DNA from 3 places in the Microbacterium sp. JZ37 genome. Region 2 is predicted to be linked to each of the others. Evidence: riboswitches for the same ligand, from Rfam matches in the RefSeq annotation. Region 2 holds a riboswitch; each other region holds the start of a gene.

Region 1 (6,761 bases), 1.4 Mb from region 2:
CCGTCTTCGGTCGTCCGATGTCCGCGACCCGGTGGATCACCTGGCGCTGCAGGTTGCCGAGCTCGACGGCGTCGTCGTCGACCACGCCGAGCACGCCCACCCCCGCCGCGGCGAGCGCCAGCAGCACGGGCGAGCCGAGGCCGCCTGCGCCCACGACGAGCACGCGCGCCGCACGCAGCCGGCGCTGCCCGGCATCGCCCATGCCGGGCAGGATGAGCTGCCGGCCGTACCGCTCCCGCTCCTCGTCGGAGAGCGCCGGACCGGGCGCCACGAGCGCCGTCACAGGACCGCCATCCCCTCGGTCTCCGACGATGCGCGGGCATGCCGCCGCCGGGGGATGCGCCCCGCATGCGCGGCGAGATGGCCCGCCTCGACGGCATGGCGGAACGCGGCGGCCATCCGCACGGGGTCGTGCGCGCGGGTCACCGCGGTCGCCAGGAGCACCGCGTCGCAGCCGAGCTCCATCGCGAGCGCCGCCTCCGACGCCGTGCCGAGGCCCGCGTCGAGCACGACGGGAACCGATGCGCGCGACACGATGAGCTCGATGTTGTGGGGGTTGAGGATGCCGAGGCCCGTCCCGATCGGCGCGCCGAGGGGCATGACCGCCGCGACCCCGAGCTGCTCGAGCCGCAGCGCCGTGACGGGGTCGTCGTTCGTGTACGCGAAGACCGTGAAGCCCTCCGCGACGAGCCGCTCCGCGGCGTCGAGCAGCTCGACCGGGTCGGGCAGGAGCGTCGTGTCGTCGGCGACGACCTCGAGCTTGATCCAGCTCGTGCCGAACGCCTCGCGCGCGAGCTCGGCCGTGAGCACCGCGTCGTGCGCCGTGCGGCAGCCCGCGGTGTTGGGGAGGAGGCGGATGCCGCGCTCGCGCAGCAGGGCGTAGAGGCCGCCCGCTCCGCTTCCGTATCGCCGCACGGCGACCGTCGTGAGCTCGGTGCCCGACGCCCGCAGAGCCTCGTCGAGCACCTCGAGGCTCGGCGCACCGCCCGTGCCGACGATGAGCCGCGACGACAGGGCGACGCCGTCGATGACGAGCGGCTCCACGTCAGCCGCCCTGCGCCGCGGTGAGCACCTCGACCCGCGCGCCCGGGCCGAGCCGATGCGACCCCCAGCGGGCGCGCGGCACGAGGACCGCGTCGACCGCGACCGCGACGCCGAGGGGCGCGCCGTCCTCGGCCGTGCCCTCGGGCGTCACCGCGCGGCCCGTGAGCGCCGAGACGACCGTCGACACCGCCGCCCCCTCGGGCAGCCGCAGAGCACTTCCGTTGACATCGATCTCGATCATGCGAGGACTCCTTCACGGTCACGGGGCGCGGCGTCGCGCCCGGGTTCGAGGCGGCTGGGGGCGAACCGCCCAGGGTCGAGCAGGTCGGCCTCGACGCCGCGCGGCGGGGCGACGTCGTCGACGATGCGGCGGCAGAGGTCTGCGATGAGCGGGGCGAGCAGCACGCCGTTGCGATGCGTTCCCGTCGCGACGACGAGGCCCGGGGCGGTCCGCCCGACGAGGGGCAGATGATCGGGGGTCGCCGGACGGGCGCGGGCGGTCGCCTCGACGAAGCGGTACTCGTCGACGAGCGGCATCACCTCGGCCGCATCGCGCAGCAGCGCCGACACGCCCCCCGCGGAGACCGCGTCGTCGGCGTCCTCGCGCTCGGTCGCGCCCACGACCAGCCCGCCGTCGACGCGCGGCACGAGGTAGACGGCACGGCCGCGGACGAGGGAGCGGACCGTGTGCGCGAGGCGCGGGAGGCCCGCGGCGTGGAGGCGGAGGATGTCTCCGTGCACCGGGCGCAGCACGCCGGGCGGCGTCGCGCCCAGGTCCGCCGCGCCGAGCGCGTTCGCGACGACCACCTCGGCCGCGGCGATCGCTGTCCCGTCGGAGAGCTCGACACCGTGCACAGCACCGCCCCGCCCGCGCAGCAGGCGCCTCGCCGCGAGCGGACGGAGAGCGGATGGCGCGAGCGCGCCCCGAAGCGCGCGGACGAGGGCACGCGGATCGACGCGATGGTCGCCGTCCGCCGCGTACGCGCACGAGAGTCCCGGCGCGAGCAGAGGCTCGGCGGCCCGCGCTTCTCGGACGCTCCGTCGCTCCGCCTGCACCGCGGGCGCCGCGTCCACGAGCTCGACGATCCGACGGCGGTCGGCGTCGTCGACCCCGACGAGAAGCGTCGGGGCGGCCTCGTACCCGCACGCCGCAGCGCCGCCGGGCAGCGATGCGACGAAGTCGGGGTATGCGGCCGCCGCGGCGCGGTGGAGCGCCACGGCAGCGCGCTCGGTGTGCTGGAGCTCGCCCGCGGGGCTCAGCATTCCGGCCGCGGCATACGTTGCGCCGTCTCCCGGGCGGGGGTCGATGAGTCGCACCGAGCGCCCCGCGCGCGCACACGCCACGGCTATCGCCGTGCCGACGATCCCTGCGCCGACGACGGCGACGTCGACCCTGCTGTCAGCTCCGGACACGGGGCTCGTCGAGGTAGACGGACGCGCCGGCGGCGACGAACTCCTCGGACTTCCGGCGCATGGCCGCGATCGCCTCCTGCTCCTCGGCTCCGCCGAAGCGGTCGCGGATGTCCTGGGAGATCCGCATCGAGCAGAACTTCGGGCCGCACATCGAGCAGAAGTGCGCCGTCTTGGCCGGCTCGGCCGGGAGCGTCTCGTCGTGGAAGGCCTCTGCCGTGTCGGGGTCGAGCGAGAGGGCGAACTGATCGCGCCAGCGGAACTCGAAGCGCGCCTTCGACAGCGCGTCATCCCGATCCCGCGCCCCCGGATGGCCCTTCGCGAGGTCGGCCGCGTGCGCCGCGATCTTGTACGTGATGACGCCCGTCTTCACGTCGTCGCGGTTGGGCAGCCCCAGGTGCTCCTTGGGCGTGACGTAGCAGAGCATCGCGGTGCCCCACCGTGCGATCTCGGTCGCGCCGATCGCCGAGGTGATGTGGTCGTACCCCGGGGCGACGTCAGTGACGAGGGGGCCGAGCGTGTAGAAGGGCGCCCCCGAGCAGAGCTCCTGCTGGCGCTCGACGTTCTCCCGGACCAGGTGCAGCGGCACGTGCCCCGGCCCCTCCACCATGACCTGCACGTCGTGCTCCCACGCCCGGTGCGTGAGCTCGGCGAGCGTGTCGAGCTCGGCGAACTGCGCCGCGTCGTTGGCGTCGGCCGTCGAGCCGGGGCGGAGACCGTCGCCGAGCGAGAACGCGACGTCATACTGCGCGAAGATCTCGCACAGCTCGTCGAAGTGCGTGTAGAGGAAGTTCTCGCGATGGTGGGCGAGGCACCAGCCCGCCATGATCGAGCCGCCTCGCGAGACGATGCCCGTCACCCGCTCTGCCGTGAGCGGCACGTAGCGCAGCAGCACGCCCGCGTGGATCGTCATGTAGTCGACGCCCTGCTCGCACTGCTCGATCACGGTGTCGCGGAAGATCTCCCAGGTGAGGCGATGCGCCTGCCCGTCGACCTTCTCGAGCGCCTGGTAGATCGGGACCGTCCCGATCGGCACGGGCGCGTTGCGGATGATCCACTCGCGGGTCGTGTGGATGTCGTCGCCCGTGGAGAGGTCCATGACCGTGTCGGCGCCCCACGTCGTCGCCCACTGGAGCTTCTCGACCTCCTCGGCGATCGAGCTCGTGACGGCCGAGTTCCCGATGTTCGCGTTGATCTTGACGAGGAACGCCCGCCCGATGATCATGGGCTCGCTCTCGGGATGGTTGATGTTGCTCGGGATGATCGCGCGCCCCGCCGCGAGTTCCGAGCGGACGAGCTCGACGTCGCACCCCTCGCGCAGCGCGACGAAGCGCATCTCGGGCGTGATGACGCCCTGCCGCGCGTAGTGCATCTGCGTCACGCGCCGGCCGGGACGTGCGCGGCGCGGGCGGGCGGACTCTCCCCGCCACTCCGCGGAGGCGGCGCCGCGCCGCGCGGCCGCACGGCCGTCGTCGTGGAGGTCGCGCGGGCGCCCGTCGTACTCCTCGACGTCGCCGCGTGCGGCGATCCAGTCGGCCCTCAGCGGCGGCAGCCCTCGCACCGGGTCGCTGCCCGGGCCCGACGTCCGATAGGCCGTGAACGGCTCGTTCCGCTCGCCGTTCGGCGAGTCCGTGAGCGCGATGCGGGTGACCGGCACCCGGATCCCGTGCTCGTCGTCGTGCAGATATGCGAGCGAATGCGTCGCTTCCAGGGTGCGCAAAAGAGCTGCTCCTACTTCCTACGCCGGCATGACCCGAACAGGTTCGACGGTCGCGAGCAGCGTCAGCTCGTTCTCAGCCCCTGCTGGGACTCCCGTGTGGACCGGATCAGAGTAGCAGGGAGCCGCGGCCGCGCAAGTCGGCGGGTCAGAGCGCGTCGAGCAGCTCCCTCAGACGGGCAGATTCCTCTTCGGGCATGGAGTAGCCGTGCTCGGTCGCTGGGTACTGTCCCGCGCGGACTTCCTCGACATAGCGCTCGATGCCGGCGATCATGTCCCCCCGCAGCTCCGCGTACCGCTTGACGAAACGCGCCGCACGACCCCCGTATATGCCGAGAAGGTCATGGAATACGAGCACCTGGCCGTCGGTGGCGGGGCCCGCGCCGATGCCGATCACGGGGACGCTCATCCGGGGCATCAGGGCGTCCGTGACGTCGCTCGGGATCGCCTCGAAGACGATCGCAAAGCATCCGGCCTCCTGCAGCGCGAGTGCGCTCTCGCACACCGCGAGCGCGTCGTCGGCGGTCCGGCCCTGGGCACGGTATCCGCCGAGGGCGGTCGCCGTCTGCGGCGTGAGGCCGACGTGCCCCATGACGGGGATGCCCGCGCGGACGATGGCGCTCGCGCGATCGACCGACGTGCCGCCGCGCTCGATCTTGACCGCGTCGCACCCCGTCTCCTTCACGAAGCGCTGCGCGGTCGCGACGGCGGTCTCGTCGGAGGCCTCGTACGAGCCGAAGGGCAGGTCCGCGACGAGCAGAGGGCTCTGCAGGCCCCTGCGGACCGCGGCCGTGAGCATGATCATCTCGTCGACGGTGACGGGCACGGTGCTGTCGTATCCGAGCACCGTCATCGCGGCCGAGTCGCCCACGAGCACGACGTCGACGCCTGCCGCCTCGGCCACCTGCGCGCTGGGATGGTCGTAGGCGGTCACCATGGCGATGCGCTCGCACGCGGCCTTGCGCGCGGCGAGGTCGGCCGGCGCGACGCGCGGGCGGGCCGTCGGCCGCGTGCTCATGCGCGCGCCGTCAGGAGACGGTCGACCGCGTCATCGACCTGGATGATGCCGTTGCCCCGGTCGACGTGCACGACGACGGGCTCGTACGTCTCGAGGTCCTTCTCGTCGTACTCGGCGTAGGAGACGACGATGATCGTGTCGCCCGCGTGCACGAGCCGGGCGGCAGCGCCGTTGACCTGCATGACCCCCGAGCCGCGCTCCCCCGCGATCGTGTACGTCTCGAAGCGCGCGCCGTTGTCGACGTCGAGCACGTGCACCTGCTCGTGCTCGAGGATGTCCGCCGCCTCGAGCAGATCGGGGTCGATCGTGATCGAGCCGACGTAGTTGAGGTCGCTTCCCGTGATGGTGGCGCGATGGATCTTCGACTTGAGCATGATGCGGCGCATCAGGATTCTCCCTTGAGGATGCGGTTGTCGATGAGGCGTGCGGCGCCGACCCTGGCCGCGACCGCGAGCAGCGCGTCCCGATCGACGCGGACGAGAGGGCGGAGGTGCTCGGCGTCGCGCAGTTCGAGGTACTCGGGCTCGATGCCGGCCTCCGCGAGGACGGATCGCGCGGCCGCGAGCAGCACCGCGCCATCCCGCTCGCCCCGCGCCGCGAGATCCTCCGCCGCGGTCAGCGCCCGGTTCAGAGCGGTCGCCTGCGCCCGCGCTGCGGCATCGAGGTAGACGTTGCGCGAGCTCATCGCGAGGCCGTCCGGCTCGCGGACGATCGGGCACGCCTCGATCCGCACGGGCAGGTCGAGGTCGCGGACGAGCCGGCGCACGACGAGCACCTGCTGCGCGTCCTTCTGTCCGAAGAAGGCGACCTCTGGGGTCACGATCGAGAGCAGCTTGGCGACGACGGTGGCGACGCCGTCGAAGTGGTGCGGGCCGCGGTGCGCGCCGCACAGCACGTCGGTGATGCCGGACACATGGATGGTCGTGGCGAAGCCGTCGGGATACATCTCGGAGACGGGCGGCGCGAAGAGGATGTCCGCTCCCGCAGCCTCGGCGAGCGCGGCATCCCGGGCCTCGTCGCGCGGATAGGAGCCGAGGTCCTCGTTCGCCCCGAACTGCGTGGGGTTGACGAAGAGCGACACGACCACGACGTCGGACCCCTCCCGCGCACGGCGCATGAGCGAGAGGTGTCCCTCGTGGAAGGCCCCATCGTGGGCACGAGGCCGATCGAGGCGCCCTCGGCTCGCGCGGTGCGCACGGCGGCGCGCATGTCGGACACGGTGCGCACGATCCTCATGTCGCGTGCTCCTTCCTGCGTGCGAGCGCGCGGGTCGCCTCGCACAGCTCGTCGAAGAGCGGGACGAGCTCGGGCCGGCCGGCCGAGATCGCGGCGCGCTGGCGCTCGACCGTCTCCTCGTCCCCGCGGGCGATCGGGCCCGTCAGGGCTGTCGCGGGTCCTCCCGACGCCCAGTTCTCGACGGTGCGCCGCACGAGCGGCGCGAGGAGCAGGCGCGCCTCCTTGGCCGGGATGCCCGCGGTCTCGGCGATCCGCTCCGCGGCATCGGCGATGGTCACGAGGAAGTTCGCCGCGACCGACGCGGCTGCGTGATAGGCCGCCCGGTGGGCCTCATCG
Region 2 (6,761 bases):
CGTGGCGAGCGCCGCGGACAGGGAGCACCCCGTGCCGTGCGTGGCGGTCGTCTCGATCCGCGCGTCCGAGTACTCGGCGATGAGGCCATCCGGCCCCACCAGCGCGTCCGGGCACGCCGGGCCGTCGAGGTGCCCGCCCTTCGCGAGCACGAGCACGCCGTGGCTACGCGCGAGCGCGGCCGCCTGCGCGAGCGCGTCCGTCCACGATCCGATGGCCGCGACACCGGTGAGCACGGCCAGCTCCGGGAGGTTCGGCGTCACGACGTCGGCGAGCGACAGGAGATCGTGCAGCGCGCGCTCGGCCTCGGCGTCGATGAGGCGATCCCCGCTCGTGGTGATCATGACGGGGTCCAGGACCACCGGCGGGCGCGTGTCGAGGCCGCGCAGCCAGTCCGCCACGACAGCGACGATCTCCGCCGTGCCGAGCATGCCGATCTTGACGGCGTCGATGCGGATGTCGGCCGCGAGCGCGTCGAGCTGCTCGCGCAGGAACGACGCGGGCGGCACGTGCACGCCCGAGACGCCCTGCGTGCTCTGGGCGGTGAGCGCCGTGATCGCGGCCATGCCGTAGCCGCCGCACGCGGCGATCGACTTGAGGTCGGCCTGGACGCCCGCCCCTCCCGACGGGTCGGAGCCGGCGATCGCGAGGATGTTCGGCACGGCGGTCATGCGACGACCTCGGCGTCCGCCCACTCGAACCGCAGCGCGGCCGCCGCCGCGGCGGGGAACTCCGCCGAGCAGATGGCGCGGACGACGGCGATCCCGGCGGCGCCCGCGCGCCGCGCGTCGCGCGCGTCGCCCGGGCCGACGCCGCCGATCGCGACGCACGGGAACTCGTGCGCGAGCTCGGCGAAGGCCGCGAATCCGGTCCATCCGATCGGGGTCGGATGGTCCTTCTTCGTCGGGGTGGCGCGCACCGCGCCCACGCCCAGGTAGTCGACCGTGCCGGCGGGGAGGCGCCGCAGCGCCTCGAGCTGGCGCGGCAGGCTCGCGCTCAGGCCGATGATCGCGTCGTCGCCCACGAGGCCGCGCACGCGGTCGGCCGGCAGGTCGGTCTGCCCGATGTGGACGCCGTCGACGGATGCTCCCGCGGCCTTCGCGGCCAGGTACACGTCGACGCGGTCGTTCACGAGCAGCGTCGCACGGCCGCGCGTATGCGCGGCAGCGGCCTCGACGAGGGCGAGGAGATCGGCGGCGGACAGGTCCTTGCCGCGGATCTGCACGGTCGATGCCCCTCCGTCGACCGCCTGGGCGACGACGTCGACGAGCGAGCGGCCGGCGATCGTCGCGGCGTCCGCGACGAGGTAGAGGGAGAGGTCGAGAGGTCGCGCGGTCATGCCGGCACCTCCGTCGCGAAGCGCTCGGGCTCGGACACGTCGACCGCATCGACCCCCGCGAGCGCGTCGAGGAACGCCACCGCGAACGAGCCGGGGCCCGTCGCAACGGCCGCCGCGCGCTCGGAGGCGGCCGCGTAGACGGCGTGCGCCGCGATCGTGCCCGCGAACGCGGCATCCGGGCCATCCGCTGCCGCGACGCAGGCGGCCACGACCGCTCCGAGCGAGCAGCCGCCTCCCGTCATGCGGGTGAGGAGCGCGCTCCCGCCCGCGATGCGCTCCGTGCGCGCGCCGTCGGTGACCGCGTCGACCGCGCCCGACACCGCGACGACCGCGCCGGTGCGCTCGGCGAGCGCGCGGGCGGCGTCGAGCGCCGCATCGACCTCGTCGGCCGCATCGACCCCGCGCCCGCCCGAGCCGGCGCCCGCGAGCGCGAGCACCTCCGAGGCGTTGCCGCGGATCACGGTGGGCCGGTGCGCGAGCAGGTCGCGCGCGACGCCGGTGCGCAGGCCGAGAGCGCCCACGCCCACGGGATCGAGGACCCACGGCGTGCCGGACGCGCGTGCCGCGGCGACCGCGGCGGTCATCGCCGCGCGCTGCTCGGCAGTCGGCGTCCCGAGGTTGACCAGGAGCGCCGACGCGAACGCCGCGCACTCCCCGGCCTCCTCGGGGATGTCGGCCATCACGGGCGCCGCGCCCACCGCGAGCAGCGCGTTGGCCGTGACGTTCACGACCACGGAGTTCGTGATGCACTGCACGAGCGGTGCGGTCTCGCGCAGTCTCGACAGCACGGCCCCCGGGCCATCGGATACCGACAGGTGCGCGTCACTCATCAGCGACATCCCTCCGCTCGTCCTAACGAGATCAGGTGCATACGGGTGTGATCTCAGTCCCGGATGGGGACACCCCGTGTCACTGCGAGCGAGCATAGCGGGTCCGCGATGGCCCGCGCGCCGGGTCGCCTACGCTCGAAGGGTGACCTCCCCTTCCGCGACCGAGAGCGCCGGCATCCGCGTCGCCGTCTCGACCGTGATCTTCTCGCTGCGCTCGCGGCCCGGGGCCGACGCGCTCATGATCCCGCTCGTGCGCCGCACGCGGGAGCCGTTCGAGGGCGCGTGGGCGCTCCCGGGCGGATGGCTCGACGAGCGGGAGGGGCTCGACGACGCCGCCGCCCGCACGCTCGCCGAGACGACCGCGCTCAGCCCGAGCTACCTCGAGCAGCTCTACGCCTTCGGCGACGTCGACCGCTCCCCCACGCGCGTCGTGTCGGTCGTCTACTGGGCGCTCCTGCGCTCCGACCTCGTGGATGCGCAGCGCGCCGCGGAGGACGCGCCCGAGAACGTCGAGTGGTTCGACGTGGACGACCTGCCGGCGCTCGCCTTCGACCACAACCGGATCGTCGACTACGCCGTGTGGCGGCTGCGCAACAAGGTCGGCTACAGCCGGATCGCGCACGGCCTCCTGCCCGATGAGTTCACGCTGACCGAGCTGCGGGAGGTCTACGAGGCCGTGCTGGGGCGCCGCCTCGACCCGTCGAACTTCCGCCGCCTCCTCGAGGGCTCCGAGGCGCTCCTGCCGACCGAGTCGTTCCGCACCGGCAAGCATCGCCCGGCGCGCCTGTACCGCTACAACTCGGAGGTCGAGCTCGCCGATCGCGGACCGCTCGGACCGGCCTGAGGAGCCCCGCTCGCCTTTGTGGTCAACCTGACTTAAAGTGGTGTCGACGACTTAGAGTCGAATCGACACGAACAGGGGTCCCCATGGCCGCGACCAGCATCACCCTCACCGCCCGCGACGCGAGCGTCGACCACGAGATCCAGGCGATCGTCTCGGGCGGCGCCGCGGGCTCGACGTGCTCGACCGACCTCGCCGCGGGGCCCTGGAGCTTCGACGCCGTCGCCGGGTACGGCCCGGGCGCCTCGATGGGCGACGTGATCCCGACCGACGCCCCGCGGCAGGGCGAGCTCCCCCGCGCCTACCGCGAGGCCCCGGAAGCCGAGCTGCACGATCGCATCCGGGCGGCGAAGGCGGCGCTCGGCGACCGCGTCGTCGTCCTCGGCCACTTCTACCAGCGCGACGAGGTCGTCCAGCACGCCGACTACGTGGGCGACTCGTTCCAGCTCGCGGGCGCGGCGAAGGCGCACCCCGAGGCCGAGGCGATCGTCTTCTGCGGCGTGCACTTCATGGCCGAGACCGCCGACATGCTGTCCCGCCCGGAGCAGTCCGTCATCCTGCCGAACCTCGCCGCGGGCTGCTCGATGGCCGACATGGCCGACATCGACCAGGTCGAGGAGTGCTGGGAGCAGCTCGCGGACGTGTACGGCCCGCTCGACGTGCCGGACGCGGACGGCCGCGTGCCGGTCGTCCCGGTGACCTACATGAACTCCTCCGCGGCGATCAAGGGCTTCGTCGGCCGCAACGGCGGAATCGTGTGCACGTCGTCCAACGCGCGCACCGTGCTCGAGTGGGCGTTCGCCCGCGGGCGCCGCGTGCTCTTCTTCCCCGACCAGCACCTCGGGCGCAACACCGCCAAGGCGATGGGCGTGCCGCTCGAGCGCATGCCGCTGTGGAACCCTCGCGCGCCGTACGGCGGGTCGTCCGAGGAGACGCTGCGCGACGCCGAGGTCATCCTCTGGCACGGCTTCTGCTCCGTGCACCGCCGCTTCACGGTCGACCAGATCGAGACCGCGCGCGCCGAGCATCCGGGCGTGCGCGTCATCGTGCATCCGGAGTGCCCCATGCCCGTCGTCGATGCCGCCGACGAGGCGGGATCGACCGACTACATCCGCAAGGCGATCGAGGCGGCGACCGAGCCGACCACGTTCGCGATCGGCACCGAGATCAACCTCGTGCGCCGGCTCGCCGCCGAGCACCCGCAGCACACGATCTTCTGCCTCGACCCCGTCGTGTGCCCCTGCTCGACGATGTACCGCATCCACCCCGGCTACCTCGCGTGGGTGCTCGAGGAGCTCGTCGCGGGGCGCGTGGTCAACCGGATCGGCGTCGACGACGCGGTGGCGGACCCGGCGCGCGTCGCGCTCGAGCGGATGCTCGCGGCCAAGCCCCTGCCGACGGGAGGCGCGCGCGCATGACCGGGGTCATCGTCGTCGGAAGCGGCGCCGCGGGCCTCGCGACGGCGCTGCACCTCGCGCGCGGCGGGGCGGATGTGCAGCTGGTCACGAAGGCGGGGACCGCCGACGGCAGCACGCGGCACGCGCAGGGCGGCATCGCGGCCGCGCTCTTCCCCGATGACAGCGTCGAGAGCCACGCGGCCGACACGCTCGCCGCGGGCGCCGGTCTGTGCGACCCCGCCGCGGTCGACGTGCTCGTGTCGGAGGGGCCGGCGCGCGTGCGCGAGCTCATGGACCTCGGCGTCGCGTTCGACCGAGACGCCTCGGGCGCCCTGGCGCGAGGACTCGAGGCCGCGCACGCGCATCCGCGCATCCTCCACGCGGGCGGAGACGCGACGGGCCTCGCGATCGAGATCGCGCTCATCGCGGCCGCGCTCGAGGCGGGCGTCCGCCTTCGCGAGCGGACGCTCCTCGCCGACCTCCTCGTGGAGGACGGACGCGTCGCGGGAGTCGAGCTGCTCGCCGACGGGCGCCCTGAGGCGCTCCGGGCGGATGCCGTCGTGCTCGCGACCGGCGGAGCGGGGCGGCTGTGGGCGCGCACGACCAACCCCGACGTCGTGACCGGCGACGGCATCGCGGCCGCCCTGCGGGCGGAGGCCGCGGTCGTCGATCTCGAGTTCGCGCAGTTCCACCCCACCGTGCTCGCCGAGGGCGCGCCGTTCCTCGTCTCCGAGGCGGTGCGCGGCGAGGGCGCCGACCTCATCGACCTCGACGGACGGCGCTTCGTGCTCGACGACCACCCCGACGGCGAGCTCGCGCCGCGCGACGTCGTCGCGCGATCGATCGCCCGGCGGATGGCGGAGCAGGGCGGGCGCCCCGTCCTCCTGGACGCGACGCGCATCGGCCGTCGGCGACTGGAGGCGCGCTTCCCGACGATCGCGAGGGCGCTGGCAGCGCGCGGGCTCGACTGGGCCGCGCACCCGATCCCCGTCGCGCCGGCCGCCCACTACCTCATGGGCGGGATCGCGACCGACCTCGACGGGCGCACGAGCCTGGCCGGCCTCCTCGCCGTCGGCGAGTGCGCGCGCACGGGCGTGCACGGCGCCAACCGCCTCGCTTCCAACTCCCTTCTCGAGGGCGCGGTCTTCGCCGCGCGCGCGGCCACGGCCATCCTCGCGGGCGAGGTCGATGCGGCGCCCGCGCTCCCCTCCGCGCCCGGCCCGGAGTCGCCGTCGGCGCTCGCCGCCGTCCCGCCCTTCTCGCGCGCCGCCCTGCAGCGGCTCATGTGGGATCACGTGGGGCTCCTCCGCGACGGCGCGGGCCTCGCGCACGCCGTGGCGGTGCTCGCCGCGTGGCAGGACGCCCTCCCCCGTCCGCAGACGGTCGCCGCGCATGAGGACGCGGGGCTCGTGCGCGTGGGCCTCGCCGCGGCGAGCGCCGCTCTCGCCCGGCCGGGCTCGGTGGGGTCGCATTTCCGGACGGACGACGCCTCCGCGCACGCGCGCGAACTCGTCTCGGCGGGTGCCGCATGCTGACGGCGTCAACGATCGAGCGCGCGGTGCGCGCCGCCCTCGAGGAGGACGCGCCGTGGGGAGACCTCACGAGCGAGGCGTTCCTTCCCGCATCCGCTCACGCGCAGGCATCGCTCGTCGCGCGCGAGGACGGCGTGTTCAGCGGCGGCGAGGTCTTCCGGGCGGCGTTCGCCCTCACGGATCGCGCGACCGAGGTCGACCTCCGCGTGGCGGACGGCGCGCCCTTCGCCGCGGGCGACGTGCTCGCGACCGTCGCCGGGCCGGCCCGCGCGGTGCTCACCGCAGAGCGCATCGGGCTGAACTTCACCCAGCGGATGTCGGGCGTCGCGACGCTCACGGCGCGGTTCGTCGCCGAGGTGGCGGGCACCCGCGCGCGGATCGTCGACACCCGGAAGACGACGCCGGGGCTACGCGCGTTCGAGCGGCATGCCGTCCGCTGCGGCGGCGGGCACAACCACCGGCACTCGCTGTCAGACGCGGTCATGGCGAAGGACAACCATCTCGCCGTGCTCCAGGCCGGCGGCGCCGACCTGACGACCGCCCTCCGCGCGGGCATCGCGCGTCTGCCGCACACGGCGCACGTCGAGGTCGAGGTCGATCGCATCGACCAGATCGAGCCCGTGCTCGCGGCCGGAGTCGACACGATCATGCTCGACAACTTCTCTCTCGACGACCTCCGTCGCGGCGTCGGGATCGTCGGCGGGCGCGCGATCGTCGAGGCGTCGGGCGGCGTCGACCTCGGGACGGTGCGGGGCATCGCCGAGACGGGCGTCGACGTCATCTCGGTCGGCGCGCTGACGCACTCCGCCCGCGCGCTCGATCTC
Region 3 (6,761 bases), 910 kb from region 2:
TCGCTCCCGAAGCCGCGCGCCTCCATCGAGGTCGCGAGGGTCGCCCCGCGACGCAGGGCGAGGACGACGAGGGCGAAGGCCATCCCGAGGACGCGGCGCACGCGGCCGGTATCGGCGACGCCGCGCGCACGACGGGCCAGCTCGAGCTCGCGCCAGTCGTCGAAGAGGAGCCCGACCAGGCGCATGCCGCCGAGCGCGCCGAGCACGAACCGTGCCGGGAGCCGCACGCGCTGCGCGAGACCATCCGCGAGATCCGTCGGATCGACGGTCGCGAAGAGGACGACGCCGGGCAGCGCGAGCGCGAGGATGCGCAGGCACGTCGCGGCGGCGAGGGCGAGCGATCCGTCGCTCACGCGCACGAGCAGCCACTCGAAGTGGACGGTGCCGCTGGGCTCGCCGTACAGCGCGATCGTCACGGCGGCGAGCGGCGCCGCGATCCAGACGGGCGCGGTGCGGCGCCAGAACGTGCGCGCGTCGACGCCGGCGGCGAGGAGCAGCGGGATCTCGAGGAGGAGCGCGACCGCCGCCGAGACGACGTCGATCGTGAGGATGAGCGGGAACGCGATGAGGAGCGCGGCGCCGAGCTTCGCGACCGGGTTCACGTGCGCGAGCGGGCCCCGAGGGATGGGCGGCGCCGGGATCATCCGAGCACCCCCGCTCCGTCGAGGCGGTGGACGCGCGCCTCGAGGGCCGTGAGGACGTCGGCGTCGTGCGTCACGGCGACGACCGCCGACGGAGCGGCGTCTGCTCCGTCGCGCAGCCGGGCGATGATGTCGACGAGCTCGGCCCACGTCGTCGCGTCCTGGCCGAACGTCGGCTCGTCGAGGACGCAGACGCGCGGCCGGGTCGCGAGCATGGCCGCGACCGTGAGGCGGCGCTTCTCGCCGCCCGAGAGGGTATGGGGGTTGGCGTCCGCGAGGTGCGCGAGGCGCAGCGTGGCGAGGAGCTCCTCCCCGCGCGCCGAGATCTCCGCGTCGGGCATTCGGAGCGCGCGCATGCCCACCTCGAGCTCGGCGCGCACCGTGTTCGCGAGGAGCTGGTGATCGGGCGACTGCAGCACGGTGCCGATCCGGGTGAGGAGCTCGCGCGAGCGCCATCGGATGGGCGCGGGGCCCGCCCCTGCCGCGAGTTCGGGTGCCGCCGCCACTCGGCCGTCGACCGGCGGCAGGAGCCCTGCGAGCGTGCGCGCGAGGGTCGACTTCCCCGCGCCGTTGCGGCCGGTGATGCCGAGCACCTCGCCGGGGCGCACCTCCAGGTCGACGGGACCGGCCACGGCCGTGTCGCGCAGGCGCCCCACCTGCAGCGCTTCCGCAGCGAGGAGAGGAGCGCCCGGCGCGTGGCGCGGCGGGCCGGGGCGACGCGGCGGGATGCCCGGCACCCACACGCCGCCCGACGCGAGCTCGGCGCCACGTCGGGCGAGGACGACCTCGGGCGTCCCGTCGGCGACGACGCCCTGCTGACCGCCGCCGAGGACGATCACGCGATCGACGACGGGAAGCCACACGTCGACCCGGTGCTCGACGACGACGAGCGTGGCACCCGTGTGCGCGACGACGCGCGACACCGCGTCGCGCACCTCGACGACCCCTTCGGGATCGAGGTTCGCGGTCGGCTCGTCGAGCAGCAGGAGCCCGGGGCGCATGGCGAGCGCACCGGCGAGGGCGAGGCGCTGCTTCTGCCCGCCCGACAGCGCGGACGTCGAGCGGTCGAGCGGCACGTCGAGGCCGACGATCGCGAGCGCCTCCTGCACGCGCGACCAGATCTCGTCGTGCGGGACGCCGAGGTTCTCGCACCCGAACGCGACGTCGTCCCCGACGCGCGCGAGCACGGCCTGTGCGTCGGGATCCTGCTGCACGAGCCCGGTCCGTCCGCGTGCGGCCTCCGGCGGCGCGCCGTCGACGAGGAGACGGCCCGCCTGCTCTCCCTCGTCCTCCCCGCCGAGCACGCCGGCGAGCGCCTGCAGCACGGTCGACTTGCCCGATCCGCTCGCTCCGAGGAGCAGCACGCGCTCCCCCGGCCGGATCGACAGCGTGACGTCCTGGGCCGCCCATGCCAGGCGCGTGCCGTACCGCCATCCCCACCCCTCGGCGAGGATGCCGCAGGGGCGGGTCTCCGCGGCCGTCACGTCAGACGCGTCGCGCGACGTCGCGCCCCGCGGCGAAGCGGCTGAGCGCTCCGGTCGCCGCGAGTGCGCGCACGATCGCCCAGCCGCCGAGGCCGGCGATGACGGCGCCCGACAGCGTCGTCGACGCGATGTAGATGGCCGTGAAGGCCGCGTCGGCCCCCGCGTACCAGTTGACGATGTCGTTGATGCCGCAGGCGAGGCCCGCCGCAGCGCCCGCGAGCGCCGCGACGACGGGGCCGAAGGCGCGGTACAGGAAGATCGCGAGGACGATCTCGGCGCCGAGGCCCTGCACGAGGCCCGAGACGATCGTGAGCGGACCCCACTGGTTGCCGACGAGCGCCGAGATCACGGCGGCGAGCAGCTCGGTGTAGAGCGCGGCGCCCGGCTTGCGGACGACGAGTCCGCCGATCACGCCCGCGATGAGCCACGGGCCGGCGACGAGGCCGCCGAGCCCGGGCAGGAGCGGGCTGAGCAGCGTGCTCGGCAGCTCGTAGGCGATGTTCCAGACGAGGAACACGACCGCGCACGCGACGCCGATCACGCTCGCGACGACGATGTCGACGACCCGCCACGTGAAGCGGCGGCCGGTCGCGGTCTGTCCTGCGGAAACGGACGTGGACATTCGTTCTCCTTCCTTCGCCGGCATGACCCGGATCAGGTTCGACGGTCGACGCGCGGCTCGCGTCCTCTCAGTCCGGCTCGGCGGACTCCCGTGTGATGTGGGCTGATTCTACTCGCATCCCACGAGCCGCTTCCCGTCTTCGCAGGAGCAGCGGGTACCGTATGCGGGTGGCAATCGACGACATCCCTGCGGCGGAGACCGCGCCGTCGCAGGACGCCGCTGCGGCGCTCACGGCGCTCGGCTGGGTCGACCCCGACGCCGTCGCCGCCTCGCGCACGGCCGGCGCGCTTCCCACGAGCCGCCTCGTGCCCGTCGAGCCGTCGCTCCTTCCGCCGCGCACGCGCCGCCGGTTCTGGCTCGGGCCGACCGTCACTCTCGGTGTGCTCGCCCTCGGCTACGTCGCGTCCTGCGCGGTGTGGCCGCTCGCGAACGTCGCCCCCACCATCTCGGATCTCACCGTCGAGACGCCGATCGGCGAGGAGTTCCCCGTCACCTGGCCGGAGGACGGCATCGCCGCCCTCGCTGCGGAGGGCGGCCCCGGCGGCCCGATCGCCTCGAGCGACGAGGCGCTGCCGATGGCGAGCATCACGAAGATCATCACCGCGCTCATGATCATCGAGCGCGAGGGCCTCGAGCTGGGTCAGGATGGGCCGTCCTACGCCTTCACGCAGGCCGACAGCGACGAGTACTGGGCCTATCTCACGGCCGATGAGTCGTCGCTCGATGTCCCCGTGGGCGGCACGCTCACGCTGCACGAGATGCTGCAGGGCGTCATGCTCGGCTCGGCGAACAACTACGTCGACCGGCTCGTCCTCGAGCTGTGGGGCACGCAGGAGGCCTGGCTCGCCGACGCGCAGGCCTGGCTCGCGCAGCACGAGCTCACGGGCATCACGGTGGCGGACCCGAGCGGCATCGACCCGGCGAACACCGCTGACGCGCGCTCGCTCATCCGCCTCGCCGAGATCGCGCTCGAGGATCCGGTCCTCGCGAGCATCATGGCCGAGGACTCGGTCGTGCTCCCGGGAGCGGGGCTCGTCGAGAACTCGAACCCGCTCATCGGGGACGAGGGCGTGGTCGGCCTGAAGACCGGCTCGCTGTGGTCGACGGGCACGCAGTACTGGAACCTCCTGTCCGCGAAGGAGGTCACGATCGGCCAGACGAGCGTGACGCTCTACGCCGCGGTCGTCGGCCAGCCCGACGACGACAGCCGCGCGATCGTGAGCCGCGAGCTCCTCGCGCAGCTCGAGGAGGGCATGCAGCTCACGACCGCCGTCGCCGCCGAGGTGCCCGTCGCGCACGTCCGGACCGAGTGGGGTGCGCAGAGCACGATCGTGACCGCCGACGAGGCCCAGGTGATCTCGTGGCAGGGCGTCGCGCCATCCACCGATCCGTCGTACGAGGTCGAGCTCGGAGCCGAAGCCGGCGACGAGGTCGGCACGCTGGCCGTGCAGGGCGGGATGGACGACACGAGCGTCGCGCTCACCCTCACCGACGACGTGCCCCCGCCCTCCTTCTGGTGGCGGCTCACGCACCCGCTGTCGCTGCTCGGCCTCGACTGACCCGACCGCCCGAAGCCGGCCGAGCATGTCTCGCTCGGCGCGGGATTCGGCCTCCCTATCCCGCCGGGAGTGAGACATGCAGGGCGGGCGACATCCAGATCTGGCGAGACGCGGACGGACGGGGGGACGGAGGCGGACCGCCCGTGACAGAGGCGGACCGCCCCGGGAGGGAGCGGCTCGCCCTCTGATCAGGCGTCGGCGAGACCGGGAACGACGTACCGCCGCTCGTTGCCGAAGCGGTGCGCGGTGATCGACACCGCCTGCTCGTGCAGGAACGGCAGCATCTCCACGCGGCCGGCCGACGTCACGGGACCGTCGTACACCGCGACGTTGGGGGCGCCGTCCGTCGCCGCCACGACGTCGGCGAGCGCACCGCCGAGGAGGCGGATGCGCCCGCCCGTCTGGGCGAGGCGCGCCGCGCGGGCCGCCCACGCCTCCGCATCCTGGAACGCCACCTCGACGCCTGCGTCCGTCAGCCACGTCGCGACCCGCTCGGGGAGAGCAGTCGGCGTGCTCACGACGAGCTCGGCGCCCACACGCAGCCCCGCGGCCGCCACGCGCACGAGCTCCGCCGGCGGGCGTCCGTCGAAGCGGATCGTCACGGGAACCGGCGCGTACCGGAGCACGTTCTGCTCGAGCCGGAGGCCCTGCACATCCCGCGCGACGCCGAACTCCTCCGCGAACGCGACGACGTCGGTCGCGAGCGCCTTCTCGAGCCACTCCGCGCCATCCGCGTTGCCGAGCGCCTCGACCGCGCGCCGTGCCGCGCCATCCGCACTGCTCGCCGTCACGACGGGCGCATCCGTCCAGGTGCCGAGCCCGAAGAGGTAGCTGGGGCCGCCGGCCTTCGTCCCGGCGCCGACCGCCGACTTCTTCCAGCCGCCGAACGGCTGGCGCTCGACGATCGCGCCGGTCGTGCCGCGGTTCACGTAGGCGTTGCCGACGTCGATGCGCGAGAGCCACCGGGCGATCTCGTCCTCGTCGAGGGCGTGCAGCCCCGACGTGAGGCCGTAGTCGACGGCGCGCACGAGGTCGATCGCCTCGTCGAGGGTCTCGGCCGTCATGATGCCCAGCACGGGGCCGAAGTACTCCGTGAGGTGGAACTCGCTGCCGGGCTGCACGCCATCGCGGATGCCGGGCGTCCACAGGGCGCCGGAGTCGTCGAGCTGCTTCGGCTCGCGGACCCACGTCTGACCGGGCTCGAGCTCGGTGAGGGCGCGGCGGAGCTTGCCCTCAGCGGGGCCGATGAGAGGGCCGATCCGGGCGGCGGCCTGCCACGGCATGCCCACCTCGTAGCCCTCGACGGCGTCGACGAGCTGGCGGCGGAACCGCTCACTGCGGGCGACCGACCCCACGAGGATGACGAGCGACGCCGCCGAGCACTTCTGGCCGGCGTGGCCGAACGCCGAGTACGCGACGTCCTTCGCGGCGAGGTCGAGGTCCGCCGACGGGGTGACGATGATCGCGTTCTTCCCGCTCGTCTCGGCGAGGAGCGGGAGGTCGCGCCGGAACGACCGGAAGAGCTCCGCGGTCTCGTACGCGCCGGTGAGGATGACGCGTTCGACGCGCTCGTGCGACACGAGACGGCGGCCCAGCTCGTTCTCCTCGACCCGCGCGAGACGCAGCACGTCACGCGGGACGCCCGCCTCCCACAGCGCCTCGGCGAGCACGGCGCCGCAGCGTCGCGCCTGCGACGCCGGCTTGAGGATCACCGGCGACCCTGCGGCGAGCGCCGCGAGGGTCGAGCCTGCGGGGATGGCCACGGGGAAGTTCCAGGGCGGCGTCACGACGGTGAGCCGGACGGGCTCGAACGCGGCCCCGTCGACCTCGGCGAGCCGCAGGGCGCTCTCGGCGTAGTAGTGCGCGAAGTCGATCGCCTCGGAGACCTCGGGGTCACCCTGCTCGATGACCTTGCCGCACTCGGACCCCATGACCTCGAGCAGCTCGGCGCGCCGGGCCTCGAGGATGTCGCCCGCGCGATGCAGGATCGCCGCGCGCTCCGCGGGGGCGAGCGCGCGCCATCCCTCGCCCGCCGCGACCGCGCCGTCGACGACGGCGTCGACCTCCTCGAGCGTGCGGAGCGTGTGCGCCGCGAGCGTCTCCTCGCCGAGGGTCGACGCCGCCATGCGGGCGCGGATGTCCGCGGCCCAGGCCCGGTTCCCGGCGATGCTCGGGTCGCTGTCGGGCGCGTTGCGGAAGCCGTCGCGCGGACCCTCGGGCTGCGGCTCGCGGCGATCCTGCACCCGGTTGGACGGGGGCACGTCGCTCGGCATGAGGTCGATCGACGCGAGGAAGCGGTCGCGCTCGCGCGCGAACAGGGCGGGGTCGGCGTCGAGGTCGAACACGGCCGACATGAAGTTCTCCGGGCTCGCGCCCTCCTCGAGGCGGCGGATGAGGTACGCGATCGCGACGTCGAACTCGTCGGGGTGCACGACCGGCGTGTAGAGGAGGAGCG

Evidence for each region. A riboswitch is a leader RNA that binds a small molecule or an ion and turns the genes downstream of it on or off. The one in region 2 is predicted to bind thiamine pyrophosphate.
Region 1: linked by a shared signal. The riboswitch ahead of thiC (phosphomethylpyrimidine synthase ThiC) and the one ahead of thiM (hydroxyethylthiazole kinase) in region 2 are both predicted to bind thiamine pyrophosphate.
Region 3: linked by a shared signal. The riboswitch ahead of GC092_RS02185 (ECF transporter S component) and the one ahead of thiM (hydroxyethylthiazole kinase) in region 2 are both predicted to bind thiamine pyrophosphate.

The regions. Positions count from the first base shown of each region.
Region 1 is NZ_CP045253.1:20,711-27,471, reverse strand. It holds gene moeB (molybdopterin-synthase adenylyltransferase MoeB) at 1-283, opposite strand, end outside; gene GC092_RS00140 (thiazole synthase) at 280-1,044, opposite strand; gene thiS (sulfur carrier protein ThiS) at 1,046-1,285, opposite strand; gene GC092_RS00130 (FAD-dependent oxidoreductase) at 1,282-2,457, opposite strand; gene thiC (phosphomethylpyrimidine synthase ThiC) at 2,444-4,174, opposite strand; TPP riboswitch at 4,173-4,280, opposite strand; gene panB (3-methyl-2-oxobutanoate hydroxymethyltransferase) at 4,320-5,189, opposite strand; gene panD (aspartate 1-decarboxylase) at 5,186-5,575, opposite strand; partial or broken gene panC (pantoate--beta-alanine ligase) at 5,575-6,425, opposite strand; gene GC092_RS00105 (DUF2520 domain-containing protein) at 6,422-6,761, opposite strand, start outside.
Region 2 is NZ_CP045253.1:1,405,956-1,412,716, reverse strand. It holds gene thiD (bifunctional hydroxymethylpyrimidine kinase/phosphomethylpyrimidine kinase) at 1-669, opposite strand, end outside; gene thiE (thiamine phosphate synthase) at 666-1,337, opposite strand; gene thiM (hydroxyethylthiazole kinase) at 1,334-2,167, opposite strand; TPP riboswitch at 2,159-2,254, opposite strand; gene GC092_RS06285 (NUDIX hydrolase) at 2,310-3,011, shown strand; gene nadA (quinolinate synthase NadA) at 3,095-4,426, shown strand; gene nadB (L-aspartate oxidase) at 4,423-5,940, shown strand; gene nadC (carboxylating nicotinate-nucleotide diphosphorylase) at 5,934-6,761, shown strand, end outside.
Region 3 is NZ_CP045253.1:497,866-504,626, reverse strand. It holds gene GC092_RS02195 (energy-coupling factor transporter transmembrane component T family protein) at 1-644, opposite strand, end outside; gene GC092_RS02190 (ABC transporter ATP-binding protein) at 641-2,125, opposite strand; gene GC092_RS02185 (ECF transporter S component) at 2,127-2,747, opposite strand; TPP riboswitch at 2,739-2,849, opposite strand; gene GC092_RS02180 (D-alanyl-D-alanine carboxypeptidase family protein) at 2,915-4,306, shown strand; gene GC092_RS02175 (bifunctional proline dehydrogenase/L-glutamate gamma-semialdehyde dehydrogenase) at 4,495-6,761, opposite strand, start outside.